4 regions of the Streptomyces sp. SD15 genome follow, and region 2 is predicted to be linked to each of the others. Evidence: riboswitches for the same ligand, from Rfam matches in the RefSeq annotation. Region 2 holds a riboswitch; each other region holds the start of a gene.

Region 1 (4,206 bases), on a different contig from region 2:
TCCAGTGGTCCCCGGTCCCCACGGCGATCTCCCGGAAGTCGAAGCAGAGCAGCGCCACCACATACAGCACGATCCCCAGCCAGAACAGCACCAGCGCCGTGTGCGCGAGCCAGTCCGCGTGTGTGACCGGGGCGAGCACCGCGCCCAGCACCGCGAGCCCCTGCGTGGCCACACACCCGAGGAACACGGCACCGGGCATACGGGGCCTGAAGCGCCGTACGACCAGGAAGAGCAGCCCCGGCCAGAGCACGGCCGAGAGGGCGAGCAGGGCCTCGGCCACTTCCTGCCGGCCCAGTGTGGTGAGCCGGGTGCCGAGCACGGTGGTCGCCGCGACCGCGGTGAGCGCACCCGGCGTGCCGGCCTCCGCCACCCACCGCACCCGCTCCCGCAGCAGCCGTACGACGAAGTCGGCGGCGAGCCCGAGCCAGGCGACGGCCGTCAGGACCAGCGCGATACGGGACAGGGTCTCGTGGCCGGTCTCATACAGCCCGACCGAGATGATGCCGGTGGCCATGACGGCGGCTCCGTCGCTCGGTGGACGCCGCGCCCACCAGGCGCGAAGTCGGGCCCACCGGGTGCGGGGCGGGGAGGTGGCTGGCATGGGCCTGATGCTAAGGAACTTTGGACCGGTTGCCCGCGGGGCACGCGCGCGTGGAGCTCGACGAGTCTCACGCGCGCGTGCCCCGCGGCCAAGGCGTTACGCCGGACGCACCACGCTGTGGATGATCGACTCGCCGGCGTAGAAGATCGACTCCTCGCGGACGTACGTACCCGGCTTGGGGGCGTGGATCATCATGCCGTTGCCGACGTAGAGGCCGACGTGGCTGATGTCGTCGTAGAAGAAGACGAGGTCACCGGGTTTGATGTCGGAGAGGGCGACCGTCGTGCCCGCCGTGACCTGGTCCCAGGTGGTGCGCGGGAGGGTGACGCCGGCGGCCTTCCAGGCGGCCTGGGTGAGACCGGAGCAGTCGTACGAGCCGGGCCCGGTCGCGCCCCAGACGTACGGCTTACCGATCTGGGCGCGGGCGAAGGCGATGGCCTTGTCGGCCTTGGCGGTGTACGAGGCGTCGGTGGCCGAGGTCCCGGAGGAGCTGGAGCTTCCCGTGGTCGCGGACGACGAGTCCGTCTCCTGCTGGGCCGCCGCCTCCTGGCGCGCCTTCTCCTCCGCCTCCGCGGCGGCCTGCTGCTGCGCCAGCTCCGCCGCCTTGCGATCGGCCTCTTCCTGCTTCTCCTTCTCGATCGCCGCGAGTCGCGCCTTCTCCTCGGCGGTCAGCTTCGAGAGCAGTTCGCGCGCCTCGGTGAGCTTGCGCTGCACCTCCGTCTTGGACGTCTGCAGCGCGTTCTCGGAGGTGGTGAGCGTCTGCAGGCTCTGGGAGGCCTCCGCGCGCTTCTTCGTGGTGTCGGCCTGCTCGGTGATGTAGTCGTCGACGGCCGCCTTCTGGCGGGTGGTGAGACGGCTCATCAACTGGGTCTGGTCGAAGTAGTCCTGCGGGTCGTCGGCCAGCAGAAGGGTCGCGGTGTCGGGGGTGGTGGCGCCGGTGCGGTACTGGGCCGCGGCGAACGAACCCAGCTCCTCACGTGCGGTGTTGAGACTCTCGGTGCGCTGGGCCACGTCGTCGAGGAGGGCGTCGACGCGCTTCCGCTGCTTGGCGGTCTTCTCCCTGGTCGCGTTGTACTTCTCGGTGGCCGTCTCGGCCTGGTGGTAGAGGTCGTTGACCTTCTTCTCGACCTCTTCGATGCTCGGCTTGGGCTCCGCCGAGGGCGCGGCGTTGGCCGTCTGGGAGAGCAGGGCCATGGAGGTGAGGGCCGCCGTGGCGAGGGCGGGAGTCCGTATGCCCGCTACCCGCGCGCCCCTGGAACTCCTCTTGTGTTGCGACGCCAAGAGAGGCGACTCCTTCCGTGATCCGCCTACCGAGTTAGCTGTCGGGTTCGGGCGGGTACTTCCGGAAGGTTTGCCCTACGGTCCTTGTCCCCCAGGACAGTTGGACCGATTCACCCCAAGGTCGGTTGGGTCCCCGGCTCCGACTGCCTTACGGCGCACCGGACTCGGCGGAGGCCGCACGGCCCGGCGACGTTCGCCGGTGAGTGTCGAGCGGCCTGCCCGGCACGCTAGCCAATGCGTGTGGCTTCTGTGAAGTTTGATGTGCGATATGCCCGATACATTTTCGTGACCTTATTCGGTGGCGTTGTTGTGCGCGGGAAATCCTGGGGGGATAACTGGTGGTTTTTCGCTTTCTGTCCATTCATTACTGGCGGATTGCCGACCGTAATGGAGCGATTCTGGAGGGTGATGGGGCGGCGACTGGGACGGCGACGGGGTGGTCTGCCCGTCCCGGGTCACGGAATCCGGTCGAGTTCGCGGGGTGGCGGCGGGGTGTCAGTGGGGCGGCCTAGACTCGGAGAGCGATGAGCAGCCTCTTTGATGACAGCTTCCTGGCGGACCTCAAGCCCTCGCGGGGCCATGAGGGAGAGCCCCCGCCGCCGCCCGAGGACGATCACGTACCGGAGCCGATTCCGGACGATCTGTTCGGCGGCAAGTTCGACGTGCCGCCGGACCGGGACGCGTACTACCGCGACGGCGCCCCGCGCCCCGCCGTGGACCCGGCCGCGCTCCTCGACGGGCTGAACGAGAACCAGCGAGCGGCCGTGGTGCACTCCGGCTCCCCGCTGCTCATCGTGGCCGGCGCCGGCTCCGGCAAGACCCGTGTGCTCACCCACCGGATCGCGCATCTGCTGGGCGAGCGCCATGTCCACCCCGGCCAGATCCTCGCGATCACCTTCACGAACAAGGCCGCGGGCGAGATGAAGGAGCGCGTCGAGCACCTCGTCGGCCCGCGCGCGAACGCGATGTGGGTGATGACCTTCCACAGCGCGTGTGTGCGGATCCTGCGCCGTGAGTCGAAGAGGCTCGGCTTCACCTCCTCCTTCTCGATCTACGACGCCGCCGACAGCAAGCGCCTGATGGCTCTGGTCTGCCGCGACCTGGACCTCGACCCGAAGCGCTTCCCGCCCAAGTCGTTCAGCGCCAAGATCTCGAACCTGAAGAACGAGCTGATCGACGAGGAGGACTTCGCCGCCCAGGCCACCGACGGCTTCGAGAAGACCCTCGCCCAGGCGTACGCGATGTACCAGTCGCGGCTGCGCGAGGCCAACGCGCTCGACTTCGACGACCTGATCATGACGACGGTCAACCTCCTGCGCGCCTTCCCGGATGTCGCCGAGCACTACCGCCGCCGCTTCCGCCACGTCCTGGTCGACGAGTACCAGGACACCAACCACGCGCAGTACGCGCTGGTCAGGGAGCTCGTCGGTCCGGCGACCGGCGACCGGCCCGAGGACGCGCCGCCGGCCGAGGGCGACCTCGAGCCCGCCGAGCTGTGCGTCGTGGGCGACGCCGACCAGTCGATCTACGCCTTCCGCGGCGCGACCATCCGCAACATCCTCCAGTTCGAGGAGGACTACCCGGACGCGACGACGATCCTCCTGGAGCAGAACTACCGCTCCACCCAGACGATCCTCAGCGCGGCCAACGCGGTCATCGAGCGCAATGAGTCACGCCGCCCCAAGAACCTGTGGACCAACGCGGGCGCCGGTTCCCACATCACCGGGTACGTCGCCGACACCGAGCACGACGAGGCGCAGTTCGTCGCCGACGAGATAGACCGTCTCACCGACGCGGGTGAGGCCAAGGCGGGCGACGTCGCCGTCTTCTACCGTACGAACGCCCAGTCCCGTGTTTTCGAAGAAGTCTTCATCCGCGTCGGCCTGCCCTACAAGGTCGTCGGCGGAGTCCGCTTCTACGAGCGCAAGGAGGTCCGGGACGTCCTCGCGTACCTCAGGGTCCTGTCCAACCCCGAGGACTCGGTCCCGCTTCGTCGCATTCTCAACGTGCCCAAGCGGGGCATCGGTGAGCGGGCGGAAGCGATGATCGACGCGCTCTCGCAGCGCGAGCGGATCAGCTTCCCGCAGGCGCTGCGCCGCGTCGACGAGGCGTACGGGATGGCGGCGCGCTCGACCAACGCGGTCAAGCGGTTCAACACGCTCATGGAGGACCTCCGTACGATCGTCGACTCCGGAGCGGGCCCGGCGACCGTCCTGGAGGCGGTCCTCGAGCGCACCGGCTATCTCGCCGAGCTGCAGGCCTCGACCGACCCGCAGGACGAGACACGCATCGAGAACCTCCAGGAACTCGCCGCCGTGGCCCTG
Region 2 (4,206 bases):
CGCGCTCGACCTCTCCCGCCGTGACAACCAACACCTCGGCTACGGCCACGGCATCCACTACTGCCTCGGCGCTCCCCTCGCCCGACTGGAGGGGCAGACCGCGCTCGCCACTCTCCTCACCCGCCTCCCCGACCTCCAACTCGCGGGGGATTCAGCCGATTTGCGCTGGCGTGGCGGTCTCATTATGCGGGGATTGCGCACGCTTCCGGTGGAGTTCACACCGGGTCCGTAGGCATGTCGGGATCACGATCATCCGGTCACGAAAAGGTGACGGACGCTCAACTCTGTGATCTTCACGTGATCTGCGCTGCATCGACTTGTGACAAGTGTTCGGGTGCGGATACGTTCACTCGTCAACGCGGCTCATACGTCGCGCAGTCATCTGCTGTCACGCGAAAGGCTTCCGCATGCTCTCCGGGAACGGCCGCCATCGTCGCCCCCGTCAGGCTCCGGCCCTCATCGTCGCGGCAGGAGTGACCGGATCGGCCATCGCCATCCCGTTGCTCGGTGCCACCGGTGCGAGTGCGGCCGACGGCACCACATGGGACCGGGTCGCGGAGTGCGAGAGCGGCGGCGAGTGGAGCGCCGACAACGGCAACGGGTACTACGGCGGCCTGCAAGTGACCCAGGAGAACTGGGAGAAGTACGGCGGCCTCACCTACGCGCCCAGCGCCGACCAGGCCAGCCGCTCGCAGCAGATAGCCCTCGCCGAACGGCTTCTTGACGACAAGGGCCTCGTGGCCTGGCCCACCTGCGGACCGCTCTCCGGGCTCAGTGCGAACTCGGCCGAGTTCGAGGTCGACACGGGTGTGGTGGACGACGCGTCCGGCTCGTCCAGCTCATCCGGATCGTCGAATTCATCCGATTCTTCTGATTCGTCCGACTCGTCCGACTCGCCGTCGTCGGGCTCGACTTCGTCCGACTCGCCCTCGGGTGCGGCCGGGAACACGACGAAGGCCGCCACGTCGTCCGGCACCGAGGGTGACTCCGACTCTCAGCATTCCAACAGCCCCTCCACAGCCACGGCGAAGAGTGACGAGTCGGACAAGTCGGGTCAGAGTGACGACTCGTCGAGTACGTCCGAGGGTGCGACGACCGGCGCCGGGCGCCACCGCGGCGGCAGTGCCGACGAGGACACGAGCGGTAGTGCGACCGGCAGTTCGGTGGACGGACGTACCGGCGACTCCTCCGGCCGGCATGCCTCCCGCGACTCCGGCGCATCCCGAGACGTCGTCGACGGCTCGTACGTCGTCCGCGTCGGCGACAATCTCTGGACCATCGCCGACTCCCTTGACCTCGAAGGCGGATGGTCGGAGCTGTACGCCGCGAACGAGGGGACGGTCGGCGCCGATCCGGACCTCATCCTCCCCGGTCAGAGCCTTGCAGTTAGTGCTGAATCGGGCGAAAAGCAGCGGTAGTTCACGTCATGGTTCGACGTGGAATGTCCGGTTTGGTGAGACTGAGACATGAGTCTCAGAAGCCCTGATCGTCTTTGAAATTCCGCCGATTACCTGCCTACGGTCATCACCGCTCGCCACAGCGGGCCCCGACGATCGCAACGCCGAATCCTGCCAGCGGCCGTACGGGAACAGTCGACGCGTCAAGCGCCGTAGGCAGGAGCGGGGGACCCAAGGTAAGTGCCACGCCCGGTAGTTGACCGGGAGTGGCTTGGGGTGAAGACGTGCGCCGAGAGCGCGCGGCCGGGCACTCACCCGCCCGAACCCGACAGCTCACCTCGCAGGCGTCGGTGAGGGGATCACTCCATGCTGCTCAGCAAGGGCAAGCACCGCCGCCCGTCCAAGGCGACCCGTATCGCCACGCTCGCCGGTGTCACCGGTGTGGCCATCGCCGCCCCGCTGATGGCGGCCGGCAACGCCTCCGCCGCCACCGACTCCGAGTGGGACGCCGTCGCCCAGTGCGAGGCCGGCGGCAACTGGTCCATCAACACCGGCAACGGCTACTACGGCGGCCTGCAGTTCTCGGCCTCCACCTGGGCCGCGTACGGTGGCACCGCCTACGCGTCCACCGCCGACCAGGCCTCCAAGTCCCAGCAGATCGCCATCGGCGAGAAGGTCCTCGCCGGGCAGGGCAAGGGCGCCTGGCCGACCTGTGGCACGGGCCTGTCCAGCACCCCGTACAGCGGCGGTACGAGCAGCAGCGCGCCCTCCACCGCGTCCTCGGCCGACACGCAGAGCGCGAGCACCGGCACGAGCACCACCCGTACGACGGAGCAGCCCGCCTCCCGTTCGGCGGAGCGCCCGGCCGCCGAAAAGACCGTCTCCACCCCGACCGGCGAGAAGGTCGCGAAGGGCGACGGCGAGTACAAGGTCGTCGCGGGTGACTCCCTCAGCACGATCGCCGAGAAGAAGAACGTCAAGGGTGGCTGGCAGCAGCTGTTCAAGCTGAACAAGGACATCGTCGACGACGCGGACTTCATCTACCCGGGTCAGCAGCTTCACCTCAGCTGACCTCGGCCGGCCGGGGGTGACCTCGGCTGCCCTCAGCTGAATGACAGCCCCCTCATAAGAGGGGTCTCCACACTGGAGACCCCGATGAGGGTCCCCCCGTCCCCCCGGGCTCCCCGCTCCGGCGCGTGTTCCCCCGTACGCGCCGGAGCGGGGCTTTTTGTTCCCCCGGGGAACAATGTTTACCCTCAGTTCTGCCCAAGAGGTGGTCGACCGGCTGGCCGATCCCTCCGGGCCGGTTAGGCTCATCTCGCGTAGCCGAACGAGGCTCCGCGCCGTGCGGGCCTCGCGGCCCCGCGTACCCGCGTCACATCCCAGAAGGAGATGCTCGTGCCGTCCATCGACGTCGTCGTAGCCCGGGAAATCCTGGACTCCCGAGGCAACCCCACGGTCGAGGTCGAGGTTGGCCTCGACGACGGCAGCACGGGTCGTGCCGCCGTTCCGTCCGGCGCCTCCACCGGCGCCTTCGAGGCCATCGAGCTCCGTGACGGTGACCCCAACCGTTACCAGGGCAAGGGTGTCGAGAAGGCCGTCCTCGCGGTCATCGAGCAGATCGGCCCGGAGCTCGTCGGCTACGACGCCACCGAGCAGCGCCTGATCGACCAGGCGATGTTCGACCTGGACGCCACCGACAACAAGGGCTCCCTCGGCGCCAACGCCATCCTCGGCGTCTCGCTCGCCGTCGCGCACGCCGCCTCCGAGGCGTCCGACCTCCCCCTCTTCCGCTACCTGGGCGGCCCGAACGCGCACCTGCTGCCCGTTCCGATGATGAACATCCTGAACGGCGGGTCGCACGCCGACTCGAACGTCGACATCCAGGAGTTCATGATCGCCCCGATCGGCGCGGAGTCCTTCTCCGAGGCCCTGCGCTGGGGCGCCGAGGTCTACCACACCCTCAAGAAGGTGCTGAAGACCAAGGGCCTGTCCACCGGCCTCGGTGACGAGGGCGGCTTCGCCCCGAACCTGGAGTCCAACCGCGCCGCGCTCGACCTCATCCTCGAGGCCATCAAGCAGGCCGGTTACATCCCCGGCGAGCAGATCGCGCTCGCGCTCGACGTCGCCGCGTCCGAGTTCTACAAGGACGGCAAGTACGAGTTCGAGGGCAAGTCCCGCTCGGCCGCCGAGATGACCGAGTACTACGAGGAGCTCGTCTCCGCGTACCCGCTGGTCTCCATCGAGGACCCGCTGTACGAGGACGACTGGGCCGGCTGGAACGTCATCACCGAGAAGCTGGGCGACAAGGTCCAGATCGTCGGCGACGACCTCTTCGTCACCAACCCGGAGCGTCTGGCCCGCGGCATCGAGGAGGGCTCCGCGAACGCCCTGCTCGTCAAGGTGAACCAGATCGGCTCGCTGACCGAGACGCTGGACGCCGTGGAGATGGCCCAGCGCAACGGCTTCAAGTGCATGATGTCCCACCGCTCCGGCGAGACCGAGGACGTCACCATCGCCGACCTCGCCGTCGCCGTGAACTGCGGCCAGATCAAGACCGGCGCCCCGGCCCGCTCGGACCGCGTCGCCAAGTACAACCAGCTGCTGCGCATCGAGGAGATCCTCGACGACGCGGCGGTGTACGCGGGTCGCAGCGCGTTCCCGCGCTTCAAGGGCTGAGCGTTCCCGCAGTTCCGCTTTGCGGACCATGGGCACAGCAAGGGCTGAGCGTTCCCGCAGTTCCGCTTTGCGGACCATGGGCACAGCAAGGGCTGAGCGTTCCCGCAGTTCCGCTTTGCGGACCATGGGC
Region 3 (4,206 bases), on a different contig from region 2:
TCGCGCGCTCGGTGTGCAGCGCCGTGATCGCCCTGGCCCGCTCACTGTCGCCGCGCGCCACCGCGTCCACGATCCCGCCGTGCTCGGCCCAGGACTCGGCCGGATTGGCCGGCGCCTCGACCGCGTACATCCAGGCGATCTTGTGCCGCAGCTGAGCCAGCGTGGAGGTCAGCGCGGGGCTTCCGGAGGCCTGTGCGAGCGTCTCGTGGAACCAGCCGCCCAGCGAGCGCAGATCCTCGCTGTTGCCCCTCCTGGCCCGCTCCTGACCCAGTCTGACCAGGCCTCGAAGCACCTTGAGGTGGGCCTCGGTGCGGCGCTGCGCGGCCCTGGCGGCACCCAGCGGCTCCAGGAGCATGCGCATCTCCAAGAGATCGGCTGCCTCCTGCTCGGTGGGCTCCGCGACGCATGCGCCCGCGTGTCGACGGGTGAGAACGAAGCCCTCGGCTTCCAGGGTGCGCAGGGCCTCGCGCACCGGAACCCGCGAGACGCCGTAGCGGCGCGCGAGCAGTTCCTCGGTGAGCCGGCTACCGCGCTCGTAGACACCCGCGACGATGTCGTCGCGGATCGCTGTGCATACCGAGTGCGCAGGAACACGCATACCGGACCTCCGCTTTAATCCCCGTGAAACGCCGTCGATTGACGCTTGTTCAGTGACTCTATTGCAGAGACTCGGAATTTCCGATGGCGGGCCGGAATCCATGGATATTTTTTGGACAGAGTCGTTCGAAACGACGAAGCCCCGGCTGGGTGAGCCGGGGCTTCGGAAGTACTGCCGCAAGTCAGACGTTCACTCCGTGCGAGCGGAGGTAGGCGACGGGGTCGATGTCGGAGCCGTACTCCGCCGTCGTGCGGGCCTCGAAGTGGAGGTGCGGTCCGGTGGTGTTGCCGGTGGCCCCGGAGAGGCCTATCTGCCGGCCCGGGGTGACCGTCTGCCCCACGGAGACGGCGATGGACGACAGGTGGCCGTACATCGTGTAAGTGCCGTCGTTCATCTTCATGACGATCTGGTTGCCGTAGGCGCCGCCCCAGCCGGCCGTGACGACGGTGCCGGAGCCGACCGCGTGGACCGAGGCCCCGGACGCCGCGTGGAAGTCGACGCCGGTGTGGCTGCCGGACGACCAGAGGCTGCCGCCGGCCTGGTAACCGGTGGAGACATAGGAGCCGGTGATCGGCAGGACGAAGGAGTTCAGACGCTTGCGTTCGGCGGCGCGGGCGGCGCGCTCCTCCGCCTCACGCTCCTTCTTGGCCTCCTCCGCGGCCTGCTTCCGCGCGGCCTCTTCGGCCTGCTTCCGCGCTGCGGCCTCCTTGGCGGCGCGCTGCTGGGCGGCGGCCTGCGCATCTATCTGCGCGGCGACCGAGTCACCGATCGAGACGGCCCGGGTCAGCCCGATCGGATCGGCGGAGGTGTCCGCGGCGAACGCCGGGGCGGCCAGGGTTCCGATGACACCGGTGCTGGTGAGCGCCGCGACGCCGACGGCGTTCGTGGTCGTGCGCTTCACGCGGCTCGGACGGCGGTGCTTCCCTGAGCCACAGGTGAACGCCATGTAAGGGCTGGTCCTTTCCTTCCTTCTCGCCTACCGGGTTAGCTGACGGGTTCGGAGCAGGAAGGTCTCCTACGGACCCCCTTCGGATCGTGAAGGGCGTCCGATTCACCCCAGGGACTGCGTGTGGGTCCCCGGCTCCCCTGGCTCGCGCCGTACGGGGACTCGGCGATGACTGTCCGGTGCCGCGGGCGCGGCGCACTGCCTGACGAACAGCCGGACCGACGCTAAACGGGACATCTTTCAATCAACAAACGGATCACGGCTTTTGTAGCGCATGCCACAGGGCAGACAGGCAACCTCCCTATCAATACGGACAAATGGGGGCCCAGGAGGCTCTGCGGCCTCCTGGGCCCCCATGGGCCGTGCTGTCCTACTCGGCGGTCACGACGCTCACTTCACCGATTCCCAGAGCCTTGACCGGCTCCTCGATCTGCGTGGCGTCACCCACCAGGACGGTCACCAGACGGTCCACCGGGAAGGCGCTCACGGCGGCCGCGGTGGCCTCAACGGTGCCGGTCGCGGCCAGCTGCTGGTACAGCGTCGCCTGGTAGTCGTCCGGCAGGTGCTGCTCGACCTGGTCCGCGAGCGTGCTCGCCACCGCGGCCGCGGTCTCGAACTTGAGGGGCGCCACACCCACCAGGTTCTGTACGGCGATGTCGCGCTCGGCGTCCGTCAGGCCCTCGGCCGCGAGGGTGCGCAGCACCTTCCAGAGGTCGTCGAGCGCCGGGCCGGTGTTCGGGGTGTCCACGGAGCCGCTGATCGCGAGCATCGCGACGCCCGTGCCGTCCGGCGCGGAGCGCAGTACCTGGCCGAACGCCCGCACACCGTAGGTGTATCCCTTCTCCTCGCGCAGGACGCGGTCCAGGCGCGAGGTGAGGGTGCCACCGAGGCAGTACGTGCCGAGGACCTGGGCGGGCCAGACACGGTCGTGCCGGTCGGCGCCGACGCGTCCGATGAGCAGCTGCGTCTGGACCGCGCCGGGGCGGTCCACGATGATCACACGGCCGGTGTCGTCGGCGGTCACCGACGGCACGGGTCGCGGCTCGGCCGACGAGCCGGTCCAGGCGCCGAGCGTCTCCGCGAGCAGGGCTTCGAGGCCCACGTCGGTGAGGTCACCGACGATCACCGCGGTGGCCGTGGCGGGGCGTACGTGCTTCTCGTAGAAGGCGCGTACGGCCGCCGAGTCGATCTTCTGGACGGTCGCCTCGGTGCCCTGGCGCGGGCGCGACATGCGCGAGGTGGCCGGGAACAGCTCCTTGGAGAGCTCCTTGGCGGCACGGCGGGCCGGGTTGGCCGTCTCGTGCGGGATCTCGTCGAGCCGGTTGCGCACCAGCCGCTCGACCTCGCTCTCGGCGAACGCCGGTGCCCTGAGGGCGTCGGCGAGCAGACCGAGCGCCTTGGGGAGCCGCGACACGGGCACCTCGAGCGACAGCCGCACACCGGGATGGTCGGCGTGCGCGTCGAGCGTGGCGCCGCAGCGCTCCAGCTCGGCGGCGAACTCCTCGGCGGAGAGCTTGTCGGTGCCCTCCGAGAAGGCGCGCGCCATGATCGTGGCAACGCCGTCGAGGCTCGCGGGCTCGGCCTCCAGCGGCGCGGCGAGCAGCACCTCGACGGCGACGACCTGCTGGCCGGGGCGGTGGCAGTGCAGCACGGTCAGGCCGTTGTCGAGGGCGCCGCGCTCGGGGGCGGGGAAGGCCCACGGCTTGGCCTTGCCGGCCTGGGGCTGCTGGTGAAAGTCCATGGTGGCGAGCTCGGTCACTTCGCTGCCTCCTCGTCCTCGTCGGTGGTGGCGGCGGCGACCGGCTCGTACACGAGCACCGCCCGGTTGTCGGGGCGCAGGCGGGACTTGGCGGCCTCCTGGACCTCCTCGGCGGTGATGTCGAGGACGCGCTGCACGGCGGTCAGGGCGAGCTGCGGGTCGCCGAACAGGACGGCGTACCGGCACAGTTCGTCGGCGCGGCCCGCGACGGTGCCGAGCCGGTCCAGCCACTCGCGCTCCAACTGGGCCTGGGCGCGCTCCATTTCCTCGGCGGTGGGGCCCTCCTCGGCGAACCGGGCGAGCTCCTCGTCGACGGCGGCCTCGATCACCGGGACCTCGACGTCGCCGGACGTCTTCACGTCCAGCCACCCCAGGGAGGGCGCTCCGGCGAGCCGCAGCAGGCCGAACCCGGCCGCGACGGCGGTGCGGTCGCGGCGTACGAGCCGGTTGTAGAGCCGGGAGGACTCGCCGCCGCCGAGGACCGTCAGGGCGAGGTCGGCCGCGTCGCACGCGCGCGTGCCGTCCTCCGGGAGCCGGTAGGCAGCCATCAGGGCGCGTGCCGGGACCTCTTCCTCGACGACCTCGCGCAGCTGCTCGCCGAGGGTGTCGGGCAGGGTGCCGCTACGCGGCGCGGGCTTCCCGTCGTGCCCGGGGATGGAACCGAAGTACTTCTCGATCCACGCGAGCGTCTGCTCCGGGTCGATGTCGCCGACGACCGACAGCACGGCGTTGTTGGGCGCGTAGTACGTCCGGAAAAAGGCGCGGGCGTCCTCCAGGGTCGCCGCGTCCAGGTCCGCCATCGACCCGATCGGGGTGTGGTGGTACGGGTGGCCCTCGGGGTAGGCGAGGGCGGTCAGCTTCTCGAAAGCCGTGCCATAGGGGACGTTGTCGTAGCGCTGCCGA
Region 4 (4,206 bases), on a different contig from region 2:
TGACCGCGCCCGAGCCGTACGCGCTCGGATCGATGCGGGCACGGCGACTCGCCCGCGAATACGCCGCCCGTCGCTTCGGCAAGCCCGCGGCGCGCTCGGTCGCCCAGTACGAGGCGTACGCGACCTCGCTCGCGTTTCTGCGGCACCGGGGGCGGCTCGGCCGGGCCGACGCCGACTTCGTCGTACGGGAGCGGGAATTGCTGCACGAGCTCTGGCGCCGCCGGGAGGTCGCCCGCCCCTCCCTCGCGTACGCGGCACGGGCGACGGCCCCGGTCGTGCCGGTACCGGTACCGCCCCCGTGGTCCGGGTACGGCTACGGCGGCAACCACGGCTACGGCCACCCGCCGGCGCCGTATCCCGCCTACAGCCCTTACAACCCGTATCAGTCGTAAGGGCCCGTACGCGGGATACGGTACGGCGGCCTCAGGCCGACGCCTCCGTCAGTTTCGCCAGCTCCGCGTCCGTGAGCACCAGGTCCGCCACCCCGAGCAGCGCCGGGAGCTGGTCGACCGTGCGGGCCGAGGCGATGGGGGCCGCGACCGTCGGCTGGGCCGCGAGCCAGGCCAGGGCGACCGTGGCAACGGGGACGTCGTGGGCCTGGGCGGCCTCGTCGAGGGCGGCCAGGACCCGGATGCCCCGCTCGGTCTCGAGGTGCTCGGCCGCGCCCTCGGCACGCGCCGAGTCGACCGTCGTACCCGGGCGGTACTTGCCGGTGAGGAAGCCGGACGCGAGGGCGTAGTACGGGACGGCGGCCAGGCCGGCCCGGGAGGCGATCTCCTGGAGCCGGCCCTCATAGGTGTCGCGCGAGACGAGGTTGTAGTGGGGCTGGAGGGCGACATAGCGCGCGAAGCCCTCGCGGTCGGAGAACTCCAGGGACTCCGAGAGCCGTTCGGGAGAGATGTTGGAGGCGGCGATCGCACGAACCTTGCCGGCCCGGACCAGCTCGTCGAGCGCGCCGATGATTTCCTCGACCGGGACCGAGGTGTCGTCGAAGTGGGTGTAGTAGAGGTCGATGTAGTCCGTGCCCAGGCGGCGCAGCGAGGCGTCGGCGGCGGCCTTGATGTTCGCCGGGGCCAGCCCCTTGTACTCGGGGTGGGCGCTGACCTTGGTGGCGAGGACGACGTCGGAGCGGTTGCCGCGGGCGGCGAACCACTGGCCGATGATCGTCTCCGACTCGCCGCCCGAGTTGCCGGGAACCCAGGCGGAGTAGGCGTCAGCGGTGTCCACGAAGTTGCCGCCCGCCGCGGCGTACGCGTCGAGGACGGCGAAGGACTGCGTCTCGTCGGCGGTCCAGCCGAAGACGTTGCCGCCGAGGGCGAGCGGGAAGACCTCGAGGTCGGAGGAGCCGAGCTTGCGAAGAGAAGTCATGCTCAACTTCAACATGCGTACCGGACGCGTATATTCCGCACGCAAGCCGGCCCCACCGGAGAGATCAGGACGGAAAGATCAGAGCCGAGAGATCAGAGCCGAGATCAAGGCTGAGATCAGGGGGTCAGGCCCTTGCTCCGCAGCCACGCCATCGGGTCGATCCCGGTGGAGCTGCCGCCGGTGTGGACCTCCAGGTGGAGGTGCGCCCCGGTGACGTTGCCGGTCGCGCCCACACGCCCGATGACGTCACCCGTGTTGACCTTCTGCCCGACGCTGACGCCGATCGAGGACTGGTGGGCGTACCACAGCTCCGTACCGTCGTCGAGGGTGAGGATCGTGCGGTAGCCGTACGAGCCGGACCAGCCCGCCTCGGTGATCGTGCCGCTGTGGATCGCCTTGATCGGCGTGCCCGTGGGCGCGGCGAAGTCGAGGCCGGTGTGGTAGCCGGAGGACCACAGGGAGCCGGCCTGGCCGAAGGTCGAGGTGAGGGTGTACGAGGAGGTGGGCAGCGCAAAGCTCTTGGCGAGCTCGGCGAGGCGCGCGGCCTCGGCCTGCTCCTTGGCCTCCTGCTCCGCCTTCTCCTTCGCGGCGGCGGCCTTGGCCTCGGCCGCCTCCTCCGCCTTGGCAGCCTGATCGGCGGCCTTCTTCGCGGCGGCGGCCTGGGCGGCGGCCTGGGCCGCCTTGTCGACCTGGTCCTGCTGCGACTCCGCCTGCTGGATGATGCGGGCACGCAGCGCCTCGCCCGCGTCCTTGCTGCCCTCCGAGGCGTCGGCGCTGGTCAGGCCGGCGCTGGTGAGCGGTGTGGCGGAGCCCTTGGGCGTGCTGGAGCCGCCGTCGTCGGATATCAGGGCCTTGGCCGAGTCGGTGACCGAGGACAGGTCGGGCAGCGAGATCGACACCGGCGGCTTGCCGGGCGCCGCGGTGGCCATGCCGCCCGCGCCGACGGCGGCTATGACGCCGACGCCCAGGACCGTGGAGCTGCGCGCGAGTCCGCCCCCGCGCTGCTTGGAGACGCGGTGCCGGCCGCGGACGGGACGGACGGAATCCTCGGTGGGATTCCACTCCTCCCAGGGGCCCTCGTCGTTGCCGTATGCGTAGCCAAAAGTCTGAGTGTCGTTCGGCGCGAACGAAGTGGGCTGGGCGGGCCGGTTGGACGCCACGTGGGCGTGCTCCTTTCCTTCCTTCTCGCCTACCGGGTTAGCTGACGGGTTCGGAGCAGGAAGGTCTCCTACGCGCGTCAACCGCGGTATCTCACCGCGAAAGACGCTCGATTCACCCCAAATTGGTGGTTCCCCGGTTCCCTTGCGGGATTCGGCGCGTGCGCACGGAGCCATCTCTTGTGACGGCTGGGACGACCGCGCTGCGTTATCGAACGTTAATAGACTCGGGCACCGGATTCCAAGCTGTTCGGACTGATCGTTAACAGCTTTTGGCCAGGACTTACGGGTGATGACCGGCGAAAATCGGGCGAGTTGACCACGCCTCACCGAAACACGTTTACTTGACGGCGTGTCAGTTGTTATGCGGAGGGGCGTCGACCGATCACCCCTCGTGACAACGATCAAGAACCGCGCGCAACAGTCACGGACGCCGTACCGCGAGCAGCGCCATGTCGTCGGTCAAGGCGCCGCCCGTATGCCGGCGGACCTCCTCGGCGAGCGTGGCCAGCAGCGCGTCCGGGCCGCCGAAGACCCGCCCGGCCAGACGCGCCGCCGGATCGTAGAAGTTCCCGTGCCGGTCGCGGGCCTCGGACAGGCCGTCCGTGTAGAAGAGGAGCATGGCCCCGCGTGGGAAATCCACCTCCTCCCCACGGTCCGGCCAGGTGCCCAACTCGCCCATGCCGAGCGGCAGTGCGGGGTCCTCGGCGGCGAGCTCGACCAGCGAACCGTCCTCGCGCAGGAGCAGCGGCGGCGGGTGGCCGCGGCTGACGGTCCGTACGACGCGGCCTCCGTGCGGGATCTCCGCGAGGACGGCCGTGGCGAACCCCTCGGAGATCTCGATGCTGTCGCGCCGGGTGGCCTCGCGCGCCAGCGCCCGCTCAAGGCGCCCCGCGATCGCCTCCAGCGTCGCCTCCTGCTCGGCGGCCTCCCGGAACGACCCGATGACCACCGCCACGGCGCCCACCGCGCCCATACCCTTCCCGCGTACGTCGCCCACCAGCAGCCGTACGCCGTGCGGGGAGTCCTGCACGGCGTACAGATCGCCGCCGATGAACGCGCCGGCCTGCGCGGCCTCGTACCGCGCCGCGACCTCGAGCCCGCCGATCCGCTCCTCGGGCTCCGGCAGCACGGCACGCTGGGCCGCCTCGGCGATCTCGCGGGCCGAGGCGAGCCGTTCGCCGCCGCGGCGTACAAGGTTGTTGATGAGCACGGCCAGCACGGAGACCGTCGCCACCGTGAACGTCTCGGTGATCGCGTCCACGGTGAAGGCGAGGCCGAACCGGAGGTGGATCGCGAGCACCACGACGACCGCCGCGGCGCCGGTCAGCACCGTGCCGCGCAGCGAGAACAGCGGCGCGGCCACGAGCGGTGCGGCCGTGAAGAGGGGGCCCGCGGTGTACGCCGTCGGCGTGAGGTACTCGTAGAACGCCCCGGCGACGACGAGCAGCGCGGGCAGCGCCCGGACGAAGGCCCGCACGTACGAGATTTTCCGCCGCTTCCCCTCGGTGGGGCACGGAGTCGGCTCGCCCTGCGGCCTCGGATCGGACACGGAGTGCCTGGGCACCTTCCGGCCCGCCCGGTCGTCGGACCCTCCAGCCCGCTGCGCACCTCCTCGCTGCCCCACCCGTCCAGGTTTCCCGGAGCGGGGGCGGGGGGCGAGCGGGGTGGGCCGACCGAG

What was found. Region 2 has a riboswitch for cyclic di-AMP ahead of ACX28W_RS13750 (transglycosylase family protein). Riboswitches for the same ligand answer to the same signal wherever they lie in the genome.
Region 1: another riboswitch for cyclic di-AMP. It lies ahead of ACX28W_RS36780 (C40 family peptidase); the one in region 2 lies ahead of ACX28W_RS13750 (transglycosylase family protein).
Region 3: another riboswitch for cyclic di-AMP. It lies ahead of ACX28W_RS22765 (M23 family metallopeptidase); the one in region 2 lies ahead of ACX28W_RS13750 (transglycosylase family protein).
Region 4: another riboswitch for cyclic di-AMP. It lies ahead of ACX28W_RS05070 (M23 family metallopeptidase); the one in region 2 lies ahead of ACX28W_RS13750 (transglycosylase family protein).

The regions. Positions count from the first base shown of each region.
Region 1 is NZ_JBTLMO010000057.1:29,311-33,516, reverse strand. Features, by position in the region: gene ACX28W_RS36785 (tellurite resistance/C4-dicarboxylate transporter family protein) at 1-601, opposite strand, end outside; gene ACX28W_RS36780 (C40 family peptidase) at 698-1,882, opposite strand; cyclic di-AMP (ydaO/yuaA leader) riboswitch at 1,891-2,062, opposite strand; gene pcrA (DNA helicase PcrA) at 2,407-4,206, shown strand, end outside.
Region 2 is NZ_JBTLMO010000011.1:145,802-150,007, reverse strand. Features, by position in the region: gene ACX28W_RS13760 (cytochrome P450 family protein) at 1-232, shown strand, start outside; gene ACX28W_RS13755 (transglycosylase family protein) at 408-1,418, shown strand; cyclic di-AMP (ydaO/yuaA leader) riboswitch at 1,596-1,759, shown strand; gene ACX28W_RS13750 (transglycosylase family protein) at 1,764-2,468, shown strand; gene eno (phosphopyruvate hydratase) at 2,790-4,076, shown strand.
Region 3 is NZ_JBTLMO010000022.1:125,699-129,904, reverse strand. Features, by position in the region: gene ACX28W_RS22770 (GntR family transcriptional regulator) at 1-598, opposite strand, end outside; gene ACX28W_RS22765 (M23 family metallopeptidase) at 780-1,544, opposite strand; cyclic di-AMP (ydaO/yuaA leader) riboswitch at 1,558-1,722, opposite strand; gene ACX28W_RS22760 (M16 family metallopeptidase) at 1,915-3,303, opposite strand; gene ACX28W_RS22755 (M16 family metallopeptidase) at 3,300-4,206, opposite strand, start outside.
Region 4 is NZ_JBTLMO010000004.1:21,078-25,283, forward strand. Features, by position in the region: gene ACX28W_RS05060 (PrsW family intramembrane metalloprotease) at 1-392, shown strand, start outside; gene ACX28W_RS05065 (aldo/keto reductase) at 424-1,368, opposite strand; gene ACX28W_RS05070 (M23 family metallopeptidase) at 1,485-2,528, opposite strand; cyclic di-AMP (ydaO/yuaA leader) riboswitch at 2,540-2,695, opposite strand; gene ACX28W_RS05075 (PP2C family protein-serine/threonine phosphatase) at 2,950-4,077, opposite strand.